3 regions of the Metabacillus sediminilitoris genome follow, and region 3 is predicted to be linked to each of the others. Evidence: riboswitches for the same ligand, from Rfam matches in the RefSeq annotation. Region 3 holds a riboswitch; each other region holds the start of a gene.
What was found. A riboswitch is a leader RNA that binds a small molecule or an ion and turns the genes downstream of it on or off. The one in region 3 is predicted to bind cobalamin.
Positions count from the first base shown of each region.

Region 1 (6,810 bases), 2.1 Mb from region 3:
GGGAGAACATGCCTATGATTAGGCCCGATTAATAAACGAATAAAATGTGGGATAACCAAGCCGACAAATCCAATTGATCCAGATACCGAAACCGCTGCACCTGTTAATAATGAAGCGCCTATAATAATGAAAATTTTCCCTTTCTGAACATTTACCCCCAAATGTTCAGCCGATTCTTCACCTAAGGCGAAAGCATTTAATTCCCTTGAACGCAGTAACAAAAAAAGTGTGCCAATAAAAAAGAAAGGAATAAGTAGTTTTACATGACTCCAGCCTCTCATCCCTACATTCCCCATTAACCAATATAAAATCTGGCCAATATCCTCACGTGAGCTTAATGCAATGATTAAAGAATTAACTGCACCAATGAAAGAGGTTACGATAATCCCTGCAAGAATAATCGTTTCAATTGAAAGTTTTCGATTTGATAAATGAGTCACTGCAAATACAATCATCATTGCAAAAAAACCACCAATAATTGCGATAAATGGTAATGTGTACGTTCCAAGAAATGGGATTGTTAAATTAAAATAAAGGACAATAACCGCACCTAATGAAGCACCTGAAGAGACACCAATTGTGAATGGATCTGCTAAAGGATTTCGTAATAACCCTTGGAAGGCTGACCCTGCAAGCGATAAAGCAGCACCTACAAAAAACGCTAATAACACTCGAGGTAAACGAATGTCCCAAATGATTTTCTCAGCAATCATTGGAATTTCATCATTAAATAGGCTTATACCAACTAGTTTTGTTGATAAAATATCAATGATCAGTGTAATGGGATAATGGACACTGCTAATAAATAAACCGAGGAGTGCTGTACAAATGACAAACACTCCGCTAAATACATACATCCAAACGATTTTATTTGCCAAAGATTTCCGGATAAATGAGCTTTGCAAGTGTTTCAACCCCATCAATTAATCTTGGACCTGGTCTCGTTACAGTATCATTATTTACATCAAATACCTGTTCGTTCTTTATTGCAGGCATTTCCCCCCAACCAGAGCGACTTAATACTTGGTCTGCAGGCTTTTCAATATAGTATCCATAAGTTGTAATGATAACATCAGGATTCAATGTCACAATTTCTTCTTCCGTCATTTTCACCCAGCCGGTTTGTTCACCAGCCGTATTGATTGCATTAATTGACTCTAACATTTCATGAAGGAACGTATTCTGCCCTGTTGTAAAAATATCAGGAGCAGGTGATACTTCAACCCATACTTTTTTCTTTTTCGTTACAGCTTTTGCTTTTTCTTGTATTTCAGCTAAGCGGTCCTTCATATCTTTCACAATGCGATCAGCCTCGTCTTTAGCTCCCGTTACTGTGCCAATTAAAGAAATTGAATTGTACACATTTTCAAATGATTCTGCACTCCCAATAACAATGACCTCAATACCAGCATCTTTAAATTGCTTTAATATATCTGGATTGTTCTCATGTTGAAAGTCTGTTACTAATGCAAGGTCAGGCTGAAGTGCCAAAATTTTCTCTACATTTAATTGTTGGTCTCCGATCTTTTCAATCTTTTCCGCTTCAGCAGGATAATTACTGTAATTATCAACACCAATAAGCTTATCACCTTGACCTAGTGCAAAGGTAATTTCAGTATTACTTGGGATCACGGATACAATTGTTTGCGGTTCTGACTCAATTGTAACTTCTTTCCCTGTACCATCTGTAACAGTAACAGGGAATGCCGATTCTTTTTTTTCATTATTCAACTCTGTAGATTCTTTCGCGGTTTCCGTCTTATCTGCTTTGTCTTCGACATTTCCACACCCGATTGTGAAAATCATCGTCAAGGCAAGCATAATGACAAAGAACAGCGATTTCCTTTTTAGTGATGTCATTCTCAACCACTCCTTAATTTTTTATGAATACAAAAAAACGCCTATTCACATGGAAAAGGCGATAAATGCAAAAAGAAAATAGTGGTTTCTATGTAAGTGATTAGAAGACACCAGCATTTTAAAGCCACCCTTTTCCTCGAAGGATACTTTTACGAAACAATAGGCAGGTCTCCTGGCTTACGTATCATCATAATAGCTAACCCTTCCCATATCATTTAATACAGTGGGTGTATGAAGCTACATTCAACGTTTACAGTGGCGGGACCGCGTTGGAATTTCACCAAACTTCCCTATTATCCTAAAAAATTACTACATTTAAGGACCTATTGTTGAATATTCGTTTTTTTGTAACATGGATTATTATAAAAGAAGATATATAACCTGTAAATGAATATTACTATTATTTGGACGATAACCTTTTATTTGCGATGTTTGCCGATTTAAATGTTTCCATTTCCTTCATCATATTTGTTGCTGCTTTAAGCAATGGATATGAAAGAGCAGCCCCTGTTCCTTCTCCTAATCTCAAGTCAAGATCTAAAAGAGGTGATTTATTAAGGAATGAAAGTGCACGTGAATGACCTTGTTCTTTAGACATATGGCCGGCAATAAGATAATCGTTAATTTTCTCATCTAAAAGAACGGCTAATAGAGCAGCAGACGTGCTAATAAAGCCATCTAAGATGACTGGAATTCTCCGTTCAGCAGCCTTTATCATGGCTCCAGTCATTCCAGCAATCTCAAGTCCGCCTACTTTTGATAAAATATCGATTGCATTTTTTTGTTTCGGTTTTCTATCCTTAATTGCATTCATAATGACTGTTACTTTCTTTTTTCTTTCCTCTTCAGATATGCCTGTACCTAAACCTACAACTTCCTCAACAGGGCTGTCTGTAATAACTGATACAATCGCACTCGCTGTTGCTGTGTTACCGATTCCCATTTCGCCAAGAATAATACAATTTGCTCCATCATTAATAATATGTTCTACCATTTCCATTCCAATGATGATCGCTTGATAAACCTCATCCTCTGTCATGGCATTTTCAAATGCATAATTGTTGGTTCCGTATTTAACCTTTTTCTGTAGCAGCTTTTCATGATTAATATCTACGGCAACCCCAATATCAACTATTTTTAGTAGAGCATTTATTTGTTTAGAAAAGACATTTATGGCTGCACCGCCATTTAAAAAGTTATGTACCATTTGAGCAGTTACTTCTTTTGGATAGGCAGATACACCCATGTCACTTATACCGTGGTCAGCAGCAAATACAACAATACCTGGACGGCTAACTTCCGGATAAAGTTGATTTGTTATTCCTGATAACTGAATAGCTAAGTCTTCTAATTTACCTAAACTTCCAATCGGCTTTGTTAAGCTATTAACATAGTCTCGTGCTTCCTGAAGTTTTTCTTGACTTGGCTTTTGGATCGAATGAAGCGAAGTTTGAATAATGTTATTCATTTATTGTCTCTCTTTTCCTTTAGGGTATTGTTCAATGATTTTATGTAGACGATCGATATCAATAGCATCTCTTACAGTGTTAGCTAAGCGGTGAAAATCACTTAATTGTTTATCAACATATGATTCTCGATTTAAACTAGTGGGTAAGCCCTTCTTTTTTCTAATTAAATCTAAAAATATCTTTCTAAATTCGTCGTTATGAAAAATTCCATGTAAATAGGTACCTATACACGTTTCTGATTTATTTTTATAGCCATCTGCCCCATTAGCTAATATGATTAAAGACTGTAAGCTTGAGCTTGCTATTGTTTGGCCCATATGAATTTCATATCCAGCTACATCAACCTTTTGTCCATTTATCGTTAATGTACCTTTTGTACGATTTGTTGCTTTTTCGTTCGTTAATATTGTCTTTAAAGGCAGTAAGTTTAAACCTTTTATCCAACCCTTTTTTGATTCCACTTGATATGGATCTTCAATTGTTTCACCAAGCATTTGATATCCACCGCAAATCCCAAATACACTTGACCCTTTTTGATGGGCTTTTTTTATTTCTTGATCAATCCCTTTCTCTCTTAAAAACAATAGATCTTCAATCGTATTTTTGCTGCCTGGTAAAATAATGATATCAGGCTGCTCCAGATTGATGCCCTTGTTTTCCCTTTTCCATTTCCGGTAAAAATCAGTGTAAATCCCTTTTGTCTTTCTTCCATTCAAATTCCTCCAATACATAAAAAGCGTCTTTCCTTAGCGGAAAGACGCGAGTTTAAAAGATTAAGAGCAAATAAATAATAAATAGTCAGGTACTCTTTTCTTTCAAATCACCTTTCCTCGAAGGATTCTTTGAACCAACAAATAGGCAGGTCTCCTGACTTACACATCTATGCTGCTACAACTCCCTTCCCATAATATAAACATTACAGTGGGTTCATGTTGTATCGCTCGTGATTACAGTGGCGGGACCGTATTGGATTTTCACCAACTTCCCTATTATTCTTAACAATGTTAAGAACCTATTTGTGAAATTATTCATTTTTGGTTTTAGGAGCTTTAGGTTTAACCTTTTAGAAACTCCTTTCTTAATATATACATACATTCTTCATCAAAGCAACAACATTCAGACTATTGTTTTCCTTGATTCGAAATGAATGATGTTTTTTATTACATGTGATAATATCTTAAATATTGAGAAGATCGAGTGATAAAATTATATAAAAATTGTCAAAGCTGTGGAATGCCATTTTCTAATGATAAACAAGGTGGTGGATTTGAACATGACGGACCATGATGGTACCTTTACAATGCCAAATCTTACAGTAGTAGAAATGAAAAATAGAGTCAAAGTAAAAATTGTTGAATTAGGTATACCGAAATTTATCGCATCATTGTTGACTAGAAACATTCATAAGCTTGAACGGTGGAAATAGAATTTTTTCTATCATTTCCTCTAAAAATATTAAGTACTGAACAACGAGATACCTAAATTCTTCAGCTTAATAAAATAACAAAGCCAAGCCCGTATTTTTCTACGATCTCGGCTCCATTTTATTTGTATTTATCATTTATTCTGACATTTCTACTAGAAGTTCATTTATGCAGACTTCACACACACCATAAATATCGTGTTTTTCTTCAACTATTTCTTCCATTCTTCCGCAAACTTCACAAATTTTCAAAACCATCTCATCACCTCATTTGAGCATATTGCTAAAGCCTTTCTTTTTCTATCCATTTTTGTTTTCATAATATCCCCTATCTTTCATTAATTATCCATAAACAATAAGTTTATACTCTTGTTTTACATTTTATTTTTATTGACGAGTGAATTATCAGCATAGAAATACTCCTTTCACAAAGAATACTAAGAGTGAACAATTGGGAGGGACGCGTATGTCTTCAGAAATGAAGGAAAAATGCGGGGTATTTGGAGTTTTTAATCACCCTAAAGCAGCAGATTTAACTTACTATGGACTTCATGCTCTTCAGCATCGTGGTCAAGAAAGTGCTGGAATTGTTGCGAGTGATGGAAAAGCTTTCCGTCATCATCGGGGCATGGGATTGGTTACTCAAGTTTTTTCTCGAGATACACTTGATAAGCTTGTTGGAAATATGGCAATTGGTCATGTTCGGTATTCAACATCTGGTCAAAGTTTATTAGAAAATGCACAACCACTCGTATTTAAATATAGTGAGGGAGGATTGGCAGTAGCACATAATGGTAATTTAGTTAATGCAAGAGTAGAACGAGATGTATTACAACAACAGGGCAGTATTTTTCAAACGACAACAGATACTGAAATCATTGCTCATCTCATTGCTCGTTCAAGTAAAAAACATTTTGATAAGGCTGCACCTGATATACTTAATCGAATTGATGGATCTTTTGCACTGCTAATCATGACGGAAAAACAAATGCTGATCGCACTAGACCGTCATGGATTACGGCCTCTAAGTCTAGGTCGAATAGGCGATGCCATTGTCGCAGCTTCGGAGACTTGTGCCCTTAATGCTATTGATGCAACATTTTGGAGAGATGTGGAACCGGGCGAATGGCTTCTAATTGATGAACATGGAATGAAAACAGGACGTTTCGCACCTAAGAGTGAAAAATCCCTTTGTTCATTTGAATTTGTTTATTTTGCCAGAGCAGATAGCATTATCCATGGGAGAAGTGTCTTAACAATTCGGAAAGAACTAGGACAAATTCTTGCTAAGGAACACCCCGTTCAAGCAGATGTAGTTGTAGCTGTCCCTGATTCTAGTATTCCAGCAGCAATCGGTTATGCCCAAGAATCTGGTATCCCTTATGAAGTTGGTCTGATAAAAAATCCATATGTCGGACGTTCATTCATTGAGCCAACCCAAGAATTAAGGGAACTGGCAGTCCGTCTTAAATTAAGTACGGTTGAAGAAATTCTAACGGGAAAAAATGTAGTCCTTGTAGATGATTCAATAGTACGAGGGACTACAAGTAAGCGAATTGTACAATTACTTCGGCAAGCTGGAGCTAAAGAGGTTCATGTAAGAATTAGTTCACCAATGGTTAAAAATCCTTGTTTTTATGGTGTTGATATGCCTACCAAAGAAGAATTATTTGCAAATAGACATGAAAAAGAACATGAAATGGGAAAGGCAATTGGTGCTGATTCTTTGGCATTTTTAAGTACTGAAGGGTTACTTAAGGCAGTTGATGTTAATCTTGCAGAAACAAGTAATCGTTGTATTGCATGTTTCAGTGGGGCTTATCCAACAAAATTATATCTTAATTGACGATATTAGTTATAGGCAGACAGAATTCGTTTTTCTTTTCTGTCTGCCTAATTGAATTTTATAGGAAAGTCAATGTTGCACCTAATTCTTCGATATGAGCCCTATCTGCCCACATAATAAAGAATTGATAGTTATTTCCATCGATCTGGATTGGAATTGGGTATTTTATAATCAGAGCAGATTGTTCTTTCATCTCAGCTGATTGATCTTGA
Region 1 is NZ_CP046266.1:2,785,874-2,792,683, reverse strand. Features, by position in the region: gene GMB29_RS13205 (FecCD family ABC transporter permease) at 1-905, opposite strand, end outside; gene GMB29_RS13200 (ABC transporter substrate-binding protein) at 868-1,860, opposite strand; cobalamin riboswitch at 2,006-2,202, opposite strand; gene cobT (nicotinate-nucleotide--dimethylbenzimidazole phosphoribosyltransferase) at 2,261-3,328, opposite strand; gene GMB29_RS13190 (cobyric acid synthase) at 3,329-4,060, opposite strand; cobalamin riboswitch at 4,170-4,360, opposite strand; gene GMB29_RS13185 (zinc ribbon domain-containing protein) at 4,603-4,755, shown strand; gene purF (amidophosphoribosyltransferase) at 5,219-6,598, shown strand; gene GMB29_RS13175 (LysM peptidoglycan-binding domain-containing protein) at 6,657-6,810, opposite strand, start outside.
Region 1: another riboswitch for cobalamin. It lies ahead of GMB29_RS13190 (cobyric acid synthase); the one in region 3 lies ahead of GMB29_RS23490 (DUF4430 domain-containing protein).

Region 2 (6,810 bases), 1.9 Mb from region 3:
ATTGTTCCCTACAATATCATAGTTACCTTCTTCTGTATAAAATTTAACTGAAAATCCGCGTGGGTCACGAACAGTATCTGCTGATCCTAATTCACCAGCTACGGTTGAAAAACGAACAAATAAAGGAGTCTGCTTTCCTACTTCAGAAAAAAGTGCAGCTTTTGTATATTTTGTCACATCATTTGTTACTTCAAAGTAACCGTGAGCTCCAGCACCTTTCGCATGAACAACACGCTCTGGAACACGTTCTCTATTAAAATGTGCTAATTTCTCTAAAAGGTGTACATCTTGTATTAATGTTGGGCCGCGCCCTCCTGCTGTAATTGAATTTTGGTTGTCCCCTACAGGAGCACCCCAACTTGTAGTAAGTTTATTATTAGTCATGTAAAAATCACCTCATAAATTTTTTGAATATGTGTATTATAATATCATCTATTAATTAAAAATCAATACTTTTTTATAATAATTATAATTTAATATTTAAAATCATTATTAAATCATTTTAAATTACCAATTTTTTGATAAACACTACTTATACTATGAATAGAAACAGAACTCTATTACTACATTATTGGTGTAATACTTGAAAAATGATTTCCCTATCTTGTAAAAAAAAAAAAAAACACTACTTACTTAATAGTAGTAGTGTTAAAAGGTGCAAGCATATTCCTTCTATATAGAAACTGTATTAAGTTTTTCACGGTAAATTTGTGCAGCTTTAACCATAACTTTAATCGCCTCAACTGTCTCTACTTCACCTCTTGTTTTTAACCCACAATCAGGGTTAACCCAAAAAGCACGATAATCCAAGACTTCAAGAGCTCGTTTTATATTTTGTGATAATTCCTCTAATGTTGGAACACGCGGACTATGAATATCGTATACGCCCAAACCAATCCCTTTGTTATAATGATGTTGTTCGAAAGATGTAATTAATTCACCATGACTCCGTGATGTTTCAATGGATATAACATCAGCATCAAGTGCATCAATTGCATGAATGATATCATCAAAATTTGAATAACACATATGCGTATGAATTTGTGTATCATCATTTACAGAGGATGTCGCTAATTTAAACGCATAAACAGCAGCATTTAAGTAATCTTCTGTCTTTTCTTCTTTTAAGGGCAACCCTTCCCGTAATGCTGCTTCATCAACTTGAATCATAGTAATTCCATTTTCCTCAAGTGCTTCAACTTCTTTTCGTATTGCTAATGCTACTTGGTTTAACACATCAACCCTGCTAATATCATCCCTCACAAATGACCAATTTACGATGGTAACAGGACCTGTCAACATTCCTTTTACAGGTTTTTTGGTAAGTGATTGTGCATATACGGTTTCCTTAACAGTCATATTTTCTAAGCAATACACATCACCAAAAATAACAGGTGGTTTCACACATCGTGAACCATATGATTGAACCCAGCCAAATTTGGTGATGGCAACTCCTTCTAATTTCTCTCCAAAAAACTCTACCATATCTGTTCGCTCAAACTCACCATGAACTAAGACATCTAATCCAAGTTCTTCTTGTATTTCGATCCATTTTTTTATTTCTTTTTTAATATATTCTTCATATTGATCATTAGATAATTCACCTTTTCTCCATTTTAACCTCTGGCTGCGAACTTCCTTTGTTTGCGGAAAACTTCCGATCGTTGTCGTAGGCAGGATAGGTAAATTCCAGCGATTTTCATGTAATTCTTTTCTTTCAGCAGCATCAATACGTGTTGCAGAAAAGCTTTTAAGATTTTTCAATTTTTCTTTTACATCTTTTACGTTTCGATGGGCAGAATTTTTTAGAGAACGTATGGAATGATCATGCTGATCCAGTTCAGTAACAGATATTTTTTTATTTACAAAATTTGTTAACAGTACAACTTCTTCTAATTTTTCATCTGCAAATGAGAGTCCATTTTTCACTTGAGTGTCTAAGTAGTGCTCATTTTTTACAGTTACTGGAACATGTAGCAGGCTACATGATGGTTGAATAAATAGACGTTCTTCATCAATGAATTCCGTAAGAGTTGAAAGTAATGTTGATTTTTCCACCAGATTAGCTTTCCAAATATTACGACCGTCAATGACACCTGCAAACAAGACTTTATCACTTGGGAATCCATGTTTCTTGATTTGTTCGAGATTGCCCCCGTCATCATGTACAAAATCAAGACCGATACCTTGCACAGGTAATTGAATAATTTCCTCATAAAATTCAATTTTTTCAAAATAGGTTTGAAGGATAATATTTACATCCTTTAGACCTTCATGAAAAACAGTGTAAACTTCTTTAAACTCATTGATTAAATCTTTCTCAACATTCTTAACTAAAATAGGTTCATCAATTTGAATCCATTTTGCCCCAGCATCCTTAAGCTGATTAAATACCTCAAGATACAACGGAATTAACGAATGTAATAACTCCGCTTTTTGTTGCTCATTATATCCTTTAGATAAAGATAATAAGGTAATTGGACCAAGAATAACTGGTTTTCCATTAATACCTAACTTTTCTTTTGCTTCTTGAAATAATGATAATATACGATTTTCTAGTAATCTAGGTTTTGCGTGCTCTAGCTCAGGTACAATATAATGATAGTTCGTATTAAACCACTTCGTCATTTCTGCAGCCACTTTACCTTTGCTGCCTCTTGCAATCTCAAAATATGTTTTTAGTGTTACGTTTTGCACTTCATTTTTAAATCGCTCAGGTATTAAACCAAACATAACGGCAGTATCTAATACTTGATCATAGTAGCTAAAATCCCCAATTGGAATGAGATCGATTCCTTTTTCTTGTTGTTTTTCAAGATGTGATAAGCGTATTTTTACCATTTCATTGTTGAACTGTTCTTCATTTATTTGATCTGACCAAAATAATTCTAAAACCCTTTTCCACTCGCGGTTCTCACCAATTCTTGGATAACCTATATTTGAATTTTTTATTTTCATCTTATTTACTCCTCCATGTCAATTTATCCAACAAAAAAGCCTCTCTAATGAATAGAGAGACGATTGATAGACATAATTAACTAGAGTTGAAATAAATCGATTTTTTCAACATGACCACCACTCTCCCTATTTCGCGTAGGTAATAAGTGCATACAATAGGCAGGTCTCCTGACTTAGGTTCCTCACTTCATATCCCTTCCCATTTCTTTATGAAACAGTGGTTTATGATAAGAAGCTCCCCTTTACAGTGGCGCGACCGTGTCGGAATTACACCGACTTCCCTTTTAAGTTAAAAGAATTTAATCATTTAACACCCATTGCCTGAACATTATTAAATTTTGAAATATTAAAACTTGAGGTTTAGATTATACCATTTTTCGAGATTAAGCAAGGTTTTTCTAATAATATTTTTCAATTTTAAGATTTGTCCCTATGCGAAAGACCATTATTCGTACAAAATAAAATAAGTAAAAATACACTTGTTAAAATGACTAGTTTTTTATTAAATGAATATAAATATTAATTCACTTGTTTTTACAATAAATTATTAGTATGATCTTAGGACTTTAATGCTATAAAAAAGAGTAATCTATGTAGATCTGCTTTTGAAGTTCTAGCATTTTTTCCAATTCATTTAAATGTAATATGTGTTCATTATTACATAAAGAAGGGGTTATTCCATCGTGTTATTAGAAGCTTTATTGATTTTTATCCTTCAGCTAATTTATGTACCAATTTTAACGATTAGGACAATTCTTCTTGTAAAAAACCAAACAAAGTCAGCAGCTGGCGTCGGTTTGTTAGAAGGAATCATTTATATCGTTAGCTTAGCAATCGTTTTTCAAGATCTATCTAATTTATATAACATCATTGCTTATGTTGTAGGTTTCAGTATTGGCTTACTATTAGGCGGCATGCTGGAAAGAAAATTAGCCATTGGTTTTATTACCTATCAAGCTAATATTCTTAATAAAAATCTTGACCTTATAAATGCGTTACGTACAGCTGGTTTTGGTGTTACTGTTTTTGAAGGAGAAGGCATCAATACAGTACGCTATCGATTAGATATCGTTGCAAAGCGGTCTCGAGAAAATGAGCTACTGGAAATAATTAACAGTTATGAACCCACAGCATTTCTAATGTCGTATGAGATACGATCTTTCAAAGGCGGCTATTTAACAAAGTCGATGAAAAAGAGAGCAATCTCATTTAGAAAGCAAAAGGAAAAAATGATCGTCCAAAAAGAACAGCAATAGAAAATTTGGTAAATTCTCAAAGTAAAAAAAGCAAACAAGTGATTCATCTTGTTTGCTTTTTTAGGCATTTGCCGTGGCACTCCGCACTCACCTACATACACATATATGGATTTCATCCAATTAAAAATTAAGGAGTGTTTCCTTCATGAATCCATATGGTCCTTATAATCACTTTTATCCGCTGCAAGATAATCAATATATTCATTATCAAGCTGATCCTTATCTTCCATACCAAGCCAATGTTGATTCCTTTAGACAGCCACCAGCAGTTGAAAGAAGACTATCAGCACTTGAAAGACAAAATGAACGACAAGCAAGAGAATTAACAAGACTTAATAATGAAGTGAAAAGACAAAATGAAGAGAATAACCGCATGAATAGAGAAATTAATAGAATAAACCGCGAAATCAACCGTTTAAATGACCAAGTAACACAAATAAATGAAAGAGTTGAACAACATACACGTCGTCTCAATCGATTAAATCAACGACTTCGTGCTGTTGAACAAAAATTCAGTCTACCATTTACTCCAGGTGAAGGTGGATTTTAGGACAAAGCTTGCGACATAAAGACAGTTTCTATAATAAATAAAAACCTCCTCATTGGGCAAATTAGTGATGAAACTACCTGAGGGGAGGTAAGCAAGATGACAAACCGAAACGATAACCGTGAACGTAAAAACAAGTATCCTAACAACAAAAAACAGGATACAGAATTTTCAAAGGATACAAATATTAGAAGTGAAATAACTAAGAAGGATATGCAAAAATAAAGCTAGTTTATCACGCTTAAAATGCCATATCCTGTAGCTTGTCTGCGTTGTTGGACATTTACATTTACTGAACTGTTATCCCTACTGCCGTTTATTACGGGATAAGAAAAGAGGATGTCAAATAATTTTTTGACATCCTCTTTTTAAACTTATTTAACGAGTTCTTCTTCTTGAATTCTTGGAATTTGTTGACTTCTTATTTTGTCTTTGAACAATCGGTTTCTTATTTGAATTTTTATGAGAATCCTTTCTTCCCTCATTCCTCATAGCTATGGAACGGCCTGCTTTTTTCGTTTGTTCTTGTCTCTCTTTTTGATAGTCTTCACGATCAGGAATGCTAATCCCTTTAATTACTTGTTTTTCTAACGTTTGATTAATTCCCTTCTCAATCATATGTAAGAAGTCATAATCCTTTGGAGCAACTAACGTGAAAGCAACTCCGTCTCCTCCTGCACGTCCAGTTCTCCCAATGCGGTGCACATAGCTTTCAACATCTTGAGGTATATCATAGTTAAATACATGTGTTATACCCTCTACATCAATACCTCTTGCAGCCACATCTGTAGCGACTAAAAATTGAATCTTTGCTTCGCGGAAACGCTTCATTGCTTTTTCACGTTTGGCTTGAGTTAAATCACCATGTAGTTCGTCAGCTTCATACCCGTTTGCAATTAAAGCATCATAAAGCTTTTTCGCACGAATTTTAGTTCGACAAAAGATAATTCCTAAAAATGGACGGTGTTCTTGTAATAAATGAAATAATGTTGCCTGTTTTCGACGGTCAGTTGTTTCGACGACCACTTGTTTAATCTCGTCAACTGTTATTCGTGTCTTTTTCACTTGAATATTTTCAGGTTCGATCATATATTTTTTTGCAAGACTTTTGATTTCACTTGGCATCGTTGCAGAGAATAACATCGTTTGACGAGTAGACAGTGTTTCATAAATAATATCATCAACCTCTGGTAAAAATCCCATATGCAACATTTGATCAGCTTCATCTAAAACTAACATCTGAACAGTAGAAAGATCAATTGTTTCACGACGTATGTGATCCAATAACCGTCCAGGAGTCGCAACGACAATATGCTGGGCACCCTTTAATTTTTTCAGCTGATGTGCTACATCCTGACCGCCATAAACAGCTAATACATTCACTTCATCTAAGTTCTCAATCATTTTTTTTATTTCTTTTGTAATTTGCTGCGCTAATTCACGTGTTGGAGTTAAGATAAGTGCTTGAATATCAGAGCTGTTCGTATCAATCTTTTCCAAAATTGGCAGGACAAAAGCTAGTGTCTTACCTGTACCAGTTTGTGCTTGTGCAATAACATCTTTCCCAGAGATAATCGTAGGAATTGTTTTTTCCTGAATAGGAGTAGGTGTCACTAGTCCCAATGATTTTAATGTATAGTTTATTTCTTTTCTAATTCCGAGTTGTAAAAAATCAGTCAAGGTAATCACGTCTCATTTCTTTTAGTAATACGTCCATTCATACAAAGGCTTACTTACTATAGCATATTGATTAGTATTTTTCAGTTTTTGTTACATTATTAATTAGTACACAACAAAATGAATTTTTCTTTCACATCCTCTCCTATATAATAATGGTAATTATGTTATGATAATATCGTGGATAAAAAATAGAGGGTGAGTAAATTGAAAGACGAATTATATTATATTGGTCAGAAAATAATCAAAAATAAAGAAATTTTAGCTAACAATGTTTCTGAATTACTTAATGAGTTATATTCTAATGATGTAAATAAATTTATGAACCTCGAAGATGAAAGTTTTAATAAACATTCGTCTAATTTGATTGAA
Region 2 is NZ_CP046266.1:2,971,474-2,978,283, forward strand. Features, by position in the region: gene katA (catalase KatA) at 1-384, opposite strand, end outside; gene metE (5-methyltetrahydropteroyltriglutamate--homocysteine S-methyltransferase) at 673-2,958, opposite strand; cobalamin riboswitch at 3,100-3,291, opposite strand; gene GMB29_RS14065 (DUF2179 domain-containing protein) at 3,639-4,214, shown strand; gene GMB29_RS14070 (hypothetical protein) at 4,360-4,764, shown strand; gene GMB29_RS27710 (hypothetical protein) at 4,861-4,986, shown strand; gene GMB29_RS14075 (DEAD/DEAH box helicase) at 5,140-6,441, opposite strand; gene GMB29_RS14080 (STAS domain-containing protein) at 6,646-6,810, shown strand, end outside.
Region 2: another riboswitch for cobalamin. It lies ahead of metE (5-methyltetrahydropteroyltriglutamate--homocysteine S-methyltransferase); the one in region 3 lies ahead of GMB29_RS23490 (DUF4430 domain-containing protein).

Region 3 (6,810 bases):
TTGACTGTTCAGGATTTGTTATTTGGGCATTTTCAACAGTTGGTGTACAATTAAGTGGAAATACAGATTCATTAAAGCACGCAGGTACACAAGTTTCATCTAGCAATATGCAACCGGGAGATCTTGTCTTCTTTGATACGTACAAAAAAGACGGACATGTTGGAATCTATGTCGGTGGCGGAAAATTCATCGGTTCTCAAAGCTCAACAGGTGTAGCAATTGCAAATATGTCTAGCGGTTATTGGGGAAGTAAGTTTAACGGACGTGTAGTACGTATTAATTTATAAAATAGTAGATAGGGCTGACTATTATGTGTCAGTCCTTTTTTACGTAATCTATACCTTTTTAATTCCCAAAGTTTTTTAAATTGAAACATAAAATCTATTATCTCTCCCGATTTTTTTCACTGTAGATGGAATAATTAGAAGGTAAAAGGAATGAGAGAGAAACTGATAGACGAATAAATATTTAATTATCTTTATAGAGTTGCTTTTTCAGACGAAATATTATACGATATAAAACGTAATAATTACGAATTAAGAAATAAACCATTTGATGACAATGAGAGCAGTTGTTTAGATGTTAAGGTGTTACTAATTCGTATCACTTATAAATCGTAATGGTATCGTTTTGTAAGAGGGAGAAGATTGAATGAATAAAAAAGTCCCAGTAACAGTATTAAGCGGATATTTAGGATCAGGAAAAACAACGTTATTAAATCATATTTTAGCGAACAAAGAAAATAAACGGGTCGCTGTCATTGTGAATGATATGAGTGAGGTGAATATCGATGCCACACTCATCAAGCAAGGCGGATTTTCACGGACAGAGGAAAAGCTGGTTGAACTGCAAAATGGCTGTATTTGCTGCACATTACGAGAGGATTTAATTTTTGAAGTTGAAAAACTAGTTAAGCAAGGGGATATTGACTATCTAGTCATCGAATCAACTGGTATTTCAGAGCCCGTTCCTGTTGCCCAAACCTTTACATATGTTGACGATGAGCTAGGAATTAATCTGTCAGAGCTTTGTGAATTAGATGCAATGGTAACGGTAGTTGATGCCAATCGCTTTTGGCATGATTTTTCTTCTGGTGAAACACTTTTGGATCGTAAGCAGGCAACTGATGAAACGGATACGAGAGAGGTTGTTGACTTATTAATTGATCAGATTGAATTTGCCAATATCATTGTCTTAAATAAAGCAGATTTAGTTGATCGGGAAGATATTGAGGAATTAAATGCTGTTATTCAGAAATTAAATCCTGAAGCGAAAGTGATAGAAAGTATCTATTCTAAGGTGAATCTATCTGACATATTGGATACACATTTGTTTGATTTTGAAAAAGCAAGTCAGGCAGCAGGATGGATCAAGGAGCTTATGACTGAACATATTCCTGAAACAGAAGAGTATGGTATTACATCATTTGTTTTCAAACGCAGACGTCCGTTCCATCCGCAAAGATTGATGGAGTGGCTTGAGAATTGGCCGGTAGATGTTGTGCGTGCAAAGGGGTTCTTTTGGTTAGCTTCACGAAATAATATGGTTGGTCTGCTATCGCAAGCTGGTCCTTCGATTATGATTCAAGGAGCAGGTGAATGGATTGCAACATATTCGAAGAAAGAACAGCAAGAGATTCTAAAGGAAGAGCCTGATTTATTAAGGAAATGGGATGAGCTGCATGGAGACCGGATAACAGAACTCGTAATGATTGGGATTGAGATGAATCATCAAGAAATAGTGGATTCCCTTGATCAATGTCTATTAACAAATGATGAGATGAATCAAGATTGGTCAACCTTTGTTGATCCACTACCAGCCTTTACAGCAGCAGTTTAAATTGAGAAACATCTATATTATTATAGGAGGAATAAAAAAATGAGAGTAACGATAACATTAGCATGTACAGAAACAGGGGATCGAAATTATATAACTACTAAGAATAAACGAAATAATCCAGAGAGAATCGAATTGATGAAGTATTGTCCACGTTTGAAAAAGCGTACATTACATCGTGAAACAAAGTAATCGAAAAACCAGAAAGCATTATTTGGCTAAACAACAAGAAGCCAAGTAATGCTTTTTATTGTTAGATATAACCTTGTCTGAGGTTTGTTGCTGATGTCTCTGCTACTCAACTTATGACCTGTTGTTGACACTTATTTTATACTAGACTATTATTAAATCAGCATAAATACGGTAAAAATAGGTTGATAGACTTATATAAAGCTATCATGAAAAGGGAGGACCGGTGAAAATCCGGCGCGGTCCCGCCACTGTAAATGAGAGCTTTTTACATTGTAACCACTGTAATGGGAAGGTTGTAAAGAAGCGTTGATCATGAGTCAGGAGACCTGCCTGTTTTTATTACACCTTGTACTACGAGGATAGGAGGGTGTTAAGAGGGATTCGACATATTCTTGACGTCTACTTCTTAATGATCTGATCTAACTCCTCATAAGGGGTTTTTTTTATGGTTAAGTTTACATATTAGATGGGAGAGAAGGAAGAGTGATTTTAAAGAAAGTAAGAAATTTATTTTTTGCTGTTATAATCATATGTACTTTATCAGTAGGGACTTTTCAGCCTGTTACCTTTGCTGCTGAGGAGGTCACACAAGAAGGTACAATTACGATTGTAGGCAATGGCGAAAATATTCTTGAAGAGACGAGTTATATCTATGAGGAAGATACAACAGCATTTGACGTTCTCGTTAACTCGGTTGGAGCGGAAAATGTCGAGTATGTTGATTATCCATCAGGGAAAATGATTACAGGAATTAATGGTTTAACGCCGGCAGAAGACGAAACGTTCTACTGGGCATTTTACATTAATGGTGTATCGGCACAAGTTGGTGCTGACAACTATAAGGTTCAAAATGGAGATAAAATAAGTTTTCGTTATGTTGATTGGACAAATCTAACAGACTCAAGTGTTTCACTAAAGGTTATCGGTAATGAAGAAAATGACATGATCCTAAATCCTTCAACGATCTCTTTTATTGATCAGCCAACAGCATTTGATTTATTAAAAGTAGTTTTAGGTCCTGAAAAAATGACTTACACCACCTATGATTTTGGTGCAATGATCGATAGTATCGATGGTTTAAAAGCAGAAGGAACTTATTATTGGGCTTTCTACATAAACGGTGAGCAAGCACAAAAAGGTGTCTCTGATTATCAACTTCAGAATGGTGATGAAATCTCTTTACAATATGAATCTTGGGAAACACCTGAAGAAGAACCGAAAGAAGAAGAAGTGGAACAACCTGAAGACCTTTCATCGGCTAAGCCATTTGATGAAGCAACATTAACAAATTCGATTATTAATGCTACAGAATATGTGCTACAAAACGAATTTGGTGATTGGCAGGCAATTGCTATTAAACAAGCAGGGAAAACCTTGCCAGCAAACTACTTTGAAAACCTTAAAAAGCAAATTAAAGACAAAGATGGAAGTTTCTCAAAAATTACAGATTATGAGCGATTAACATTAGGTGTTTTAGCGGCTGGTGGGAATCCAACAAATATTGAAGGCTATAATCTAGTTGAAAAAATTTATAACGGAAATGTCACAAAGCAAGGATTAAATGGTGTAGCAAATGCTTTGATTGCCTTAGATAGTGCTGAATTCGACATACCTGAAAATGCAAATTGGTCCCGTGAAGAACTAGTTGGTTATTTAATGGAGAATCAAAACGAAGATGGTGGCTGGTCATGGAGTGGTGATTCAACAAGTGATAGTGATACAACAGCGATGGTAATAACTGCTCTTGCTCCTTACAAAACTGAAAGTGACGTGAAGGCAGCCATCGATTTAGCTACAAGCTACTTATCTAATCAGTTTCAAACAAATAAAATAGATAATAGTTCTACGGCAGCGCAAATCATCATTGGACTTTCAGCTTTAGCAATTGATGCGAATAGTGAAGCATTTACAAATGATGAAGGCAGTTTAATCGATTATCTGTTAACTTTCCAAAATGTTGATGGTGGATTTGATTGGCAAGGGGGAGACACGAGTGATGTATTTTCAACTGACCAAGCATATCGTGGTATTGTTGCCTATCAATTGTTTTTGAACGGTGAAGGTTCTTTATACTCACTTCCGCTTGTTGACAATGGCTCTACACCAGCACCACCTGTAACTCCGGCAGAAGATGATAAATCAGATGAAGTGAAAGTTGATACGGATAACAACACAACACAAGAGGAAGAACAAGCAGATTCAGTTAACAATACAAACAGTGATAACAAAATAAATACTGAAACCAACAAAGAACAGCAATCGACAACAACTGAAACACACCGCTTGCCAAATACAGCAACATCACATTTTAATTTATTAGCAGCAGGCGGCATTCTAGTAATAATCGGTTTAGTTGTCTTTGTTTATCAAAAGCGACGAAACATGAATAAAGCATAAACGAAATGAGGATGACGGACAAAAAAGAATTTCATTTCTTTCAACCAATCAATACGATTGTTCATGTTGGAGGGATGCTTATTCTTTATGTTAAAGTCACCCTCGTTTTCTTGATATAGCATATGTTATGAGAATCCAAATAAAAGAAGGATATTAGTAGGATAGGAGGTATAAGATGAAGAAGTTTAACATCATGCTCATCGCTTTTATCGCGTCATTATTGTTCTTAACCGCATGTGAAAAAGATGAAGTCGTACCAGCTGCAGAGACAGCAAAAAAAGAAGAGACAACAACAGATCAAGCCACAGCTGACAAACAAACTGAGCAAGAAAAAAAGAATACGTCTGAAGAGCAAGAAAATGAGAAAGCGCAATCAAAAGATGCAGCAAGTACGGTTCAGTCTACAACAGTAAATTCGACAAGCAGCGAAAAAAATACCAATGATACAAGTGAAAAGACAGAAAATGAAGAAAAAACGGATGCACCATCGACTAATCGTACAATCGAAAATAAGCCTGCAAATCATACAACTACTCAATCAGCGGCAAAACCTGTAGAAAAAGAAACGAATCAAACAACTACTACTTCAAAATCACAATCCAGCACGGTAACGAAATCTATACCAGCACAGAAACCTGTAGAAAAAGAAGCAGAAAAACCGAAGGAGCCACAAACCCAGCCACCAAAGAAAAAAGAAATAAAAGAAACGGTTACCATTGCAGTTATAGGTGATTCTGAAAAAGGAACGATCCTCTCGTCAACAAAGGTAGAAATTACAGCTGGAAATACTGTTTTAGATGTTACGCAATCGATTTTAAAGCAAAAAGGAATACCGATTAGTGTAACGGGAAATGGATCCACTGCTTATGTGGAAGGAATTGCGAATCTATTTGAATTTGACCGCGGGCCTTTAAGCGGCTGGACAGCAAAGAGAAATGGTATAACTATAGGTAGAAGTTCAGATGTGATTGAAGTGAAAAATGGCGATACGATACAATGGATCTACACGACAAATTACAAAGAGGATAGCAAATAATGACAAGAGGCATTCATTCGTACCATCCTTTTGTCAGCTTTTTATATTACGTAGGAGCAACAGCACTGGTTATGCTTTATAAGCATCCGGTGTTTTTGCTTGTTGGGGGACTTTTTCTTATTCTATTTAATTTTCAATTAGATAGAGGAAAAACCTTAAGAAGCTGGTTGCTCATGTTACTCATCCTATCCTGCTTTTTTCTCATCGTTAATCCATTCGTAAATCATCGCGGTACACATATATTGTTTTATTTTTACAACAACCCGATTATGCTCGAAGCAATTTATGGCGGGATGATTTCAGCATTATCTATTTTTACGATTATGGTTTTATTTACTTCTTATAATCTTGTCATCACTGCTGATAAATTTTTATATTTATTTTCAAGATGGCTGCCACAATGGGCATTACTTGTAATGCTTTCCATGAGATTTGTTCCATTGTTAAGAAGAAGATTAAGAGAAATAGAAACCGTCCAAAAAGGAAAAGGACTTTCTGTAATAGAAGGGAAAGTAAAGGATCGTGTTAAAAATGGCATTAATTTCGTCCAAATCTTGTTAACATGGTCACTTGAAGAAGCCATTCAAACAGCTGATTCAATGGCTGCAAGAGGGTATGGGCTAAAGAAACGCAGTAAATATACGCCATATAAATGGCAGATGAAAGATTGGCTGGCGAGTTTTTTTATGATCATTATTGGAGCCATTGGAATAGTTGGCTGGTGGTTAGGTGATGGTGTATTAAGTATCTACCCTATTTTAGAAACAATGGCGATTCAAGGTAGAGAATGGTTTTATTTGATGATTTATACCTTCTTTATAGGTGCACCAGTAATGATTGAAGGAAGGGAGGAGTTACGATGGCATTTTTGGAAGCAAGGCAGATAAGCTTTGCATATCCTGAAGAAAAGCAAAAGGTGATACATGAAGTTTCTTTTACAGTTGAACAGGGGGAATTTATTGTTCTTTGCGGTCCTTCTGGTAGTGGAAAGTCAACACTATTAAGATTGATGAAGCGAGAAATTGCCCCGCATGGCAGCTTTTCAGGTGAGTTCTTTCTTGAAGACCGATCACTAGCTAGTGCACATCCAGAGAAGATTGCAAAAGATATTGGGATGGTGTTTCAAGATCCTGAAAATCAAATCGTTATGGAGAATGTATTAGAAGAACTAATATTTGGGATGGAAAATATGGGTGCCTCAACAGAGGAAATGAGGAAGCGAGTTGCAGAAATCGTTCATTTCTTCGGTTTAGAGGGATTACTTAACAGAAAAACACATGAACTTTCTGGAGGTCAAAAGCAATTAGTAAATTTAGCTTCTGTGCTATTGCTTGAGCCTAAAATCCTGT
Region 3 is NZ_CP046266.1:4,858,885-4,865,694, reverse strand. Features, by position in the region: gene GMB29_RS23505 (C40 family peptidase) at 1-287, shown strand, start outside; gene GMB29_RS23500 (GTP-binding protein) at 652-1,839, shown strand; gene rpmG (50S ribosomal protein L33) at 1,879-2,028, shown strand; cobalamin riboswitch at 2,191-2,376, shown strand; gene GMB29_RS23490 (DUF4430 domain-containing protein) at 2,512-4,425, shown strand; gene GMB29_RS23485 (DUF4430 domain-containing protein) at 4,601-5,461, shown strand; gene GMB29_RS23480 (energy-coupling factor transporter transmembrane component T) at 5,461-6,348, shown strand; gene GMB29_RS23475 (ABC transporter ATP-binding protein) at 6,321-6,810, shown strand, end outside.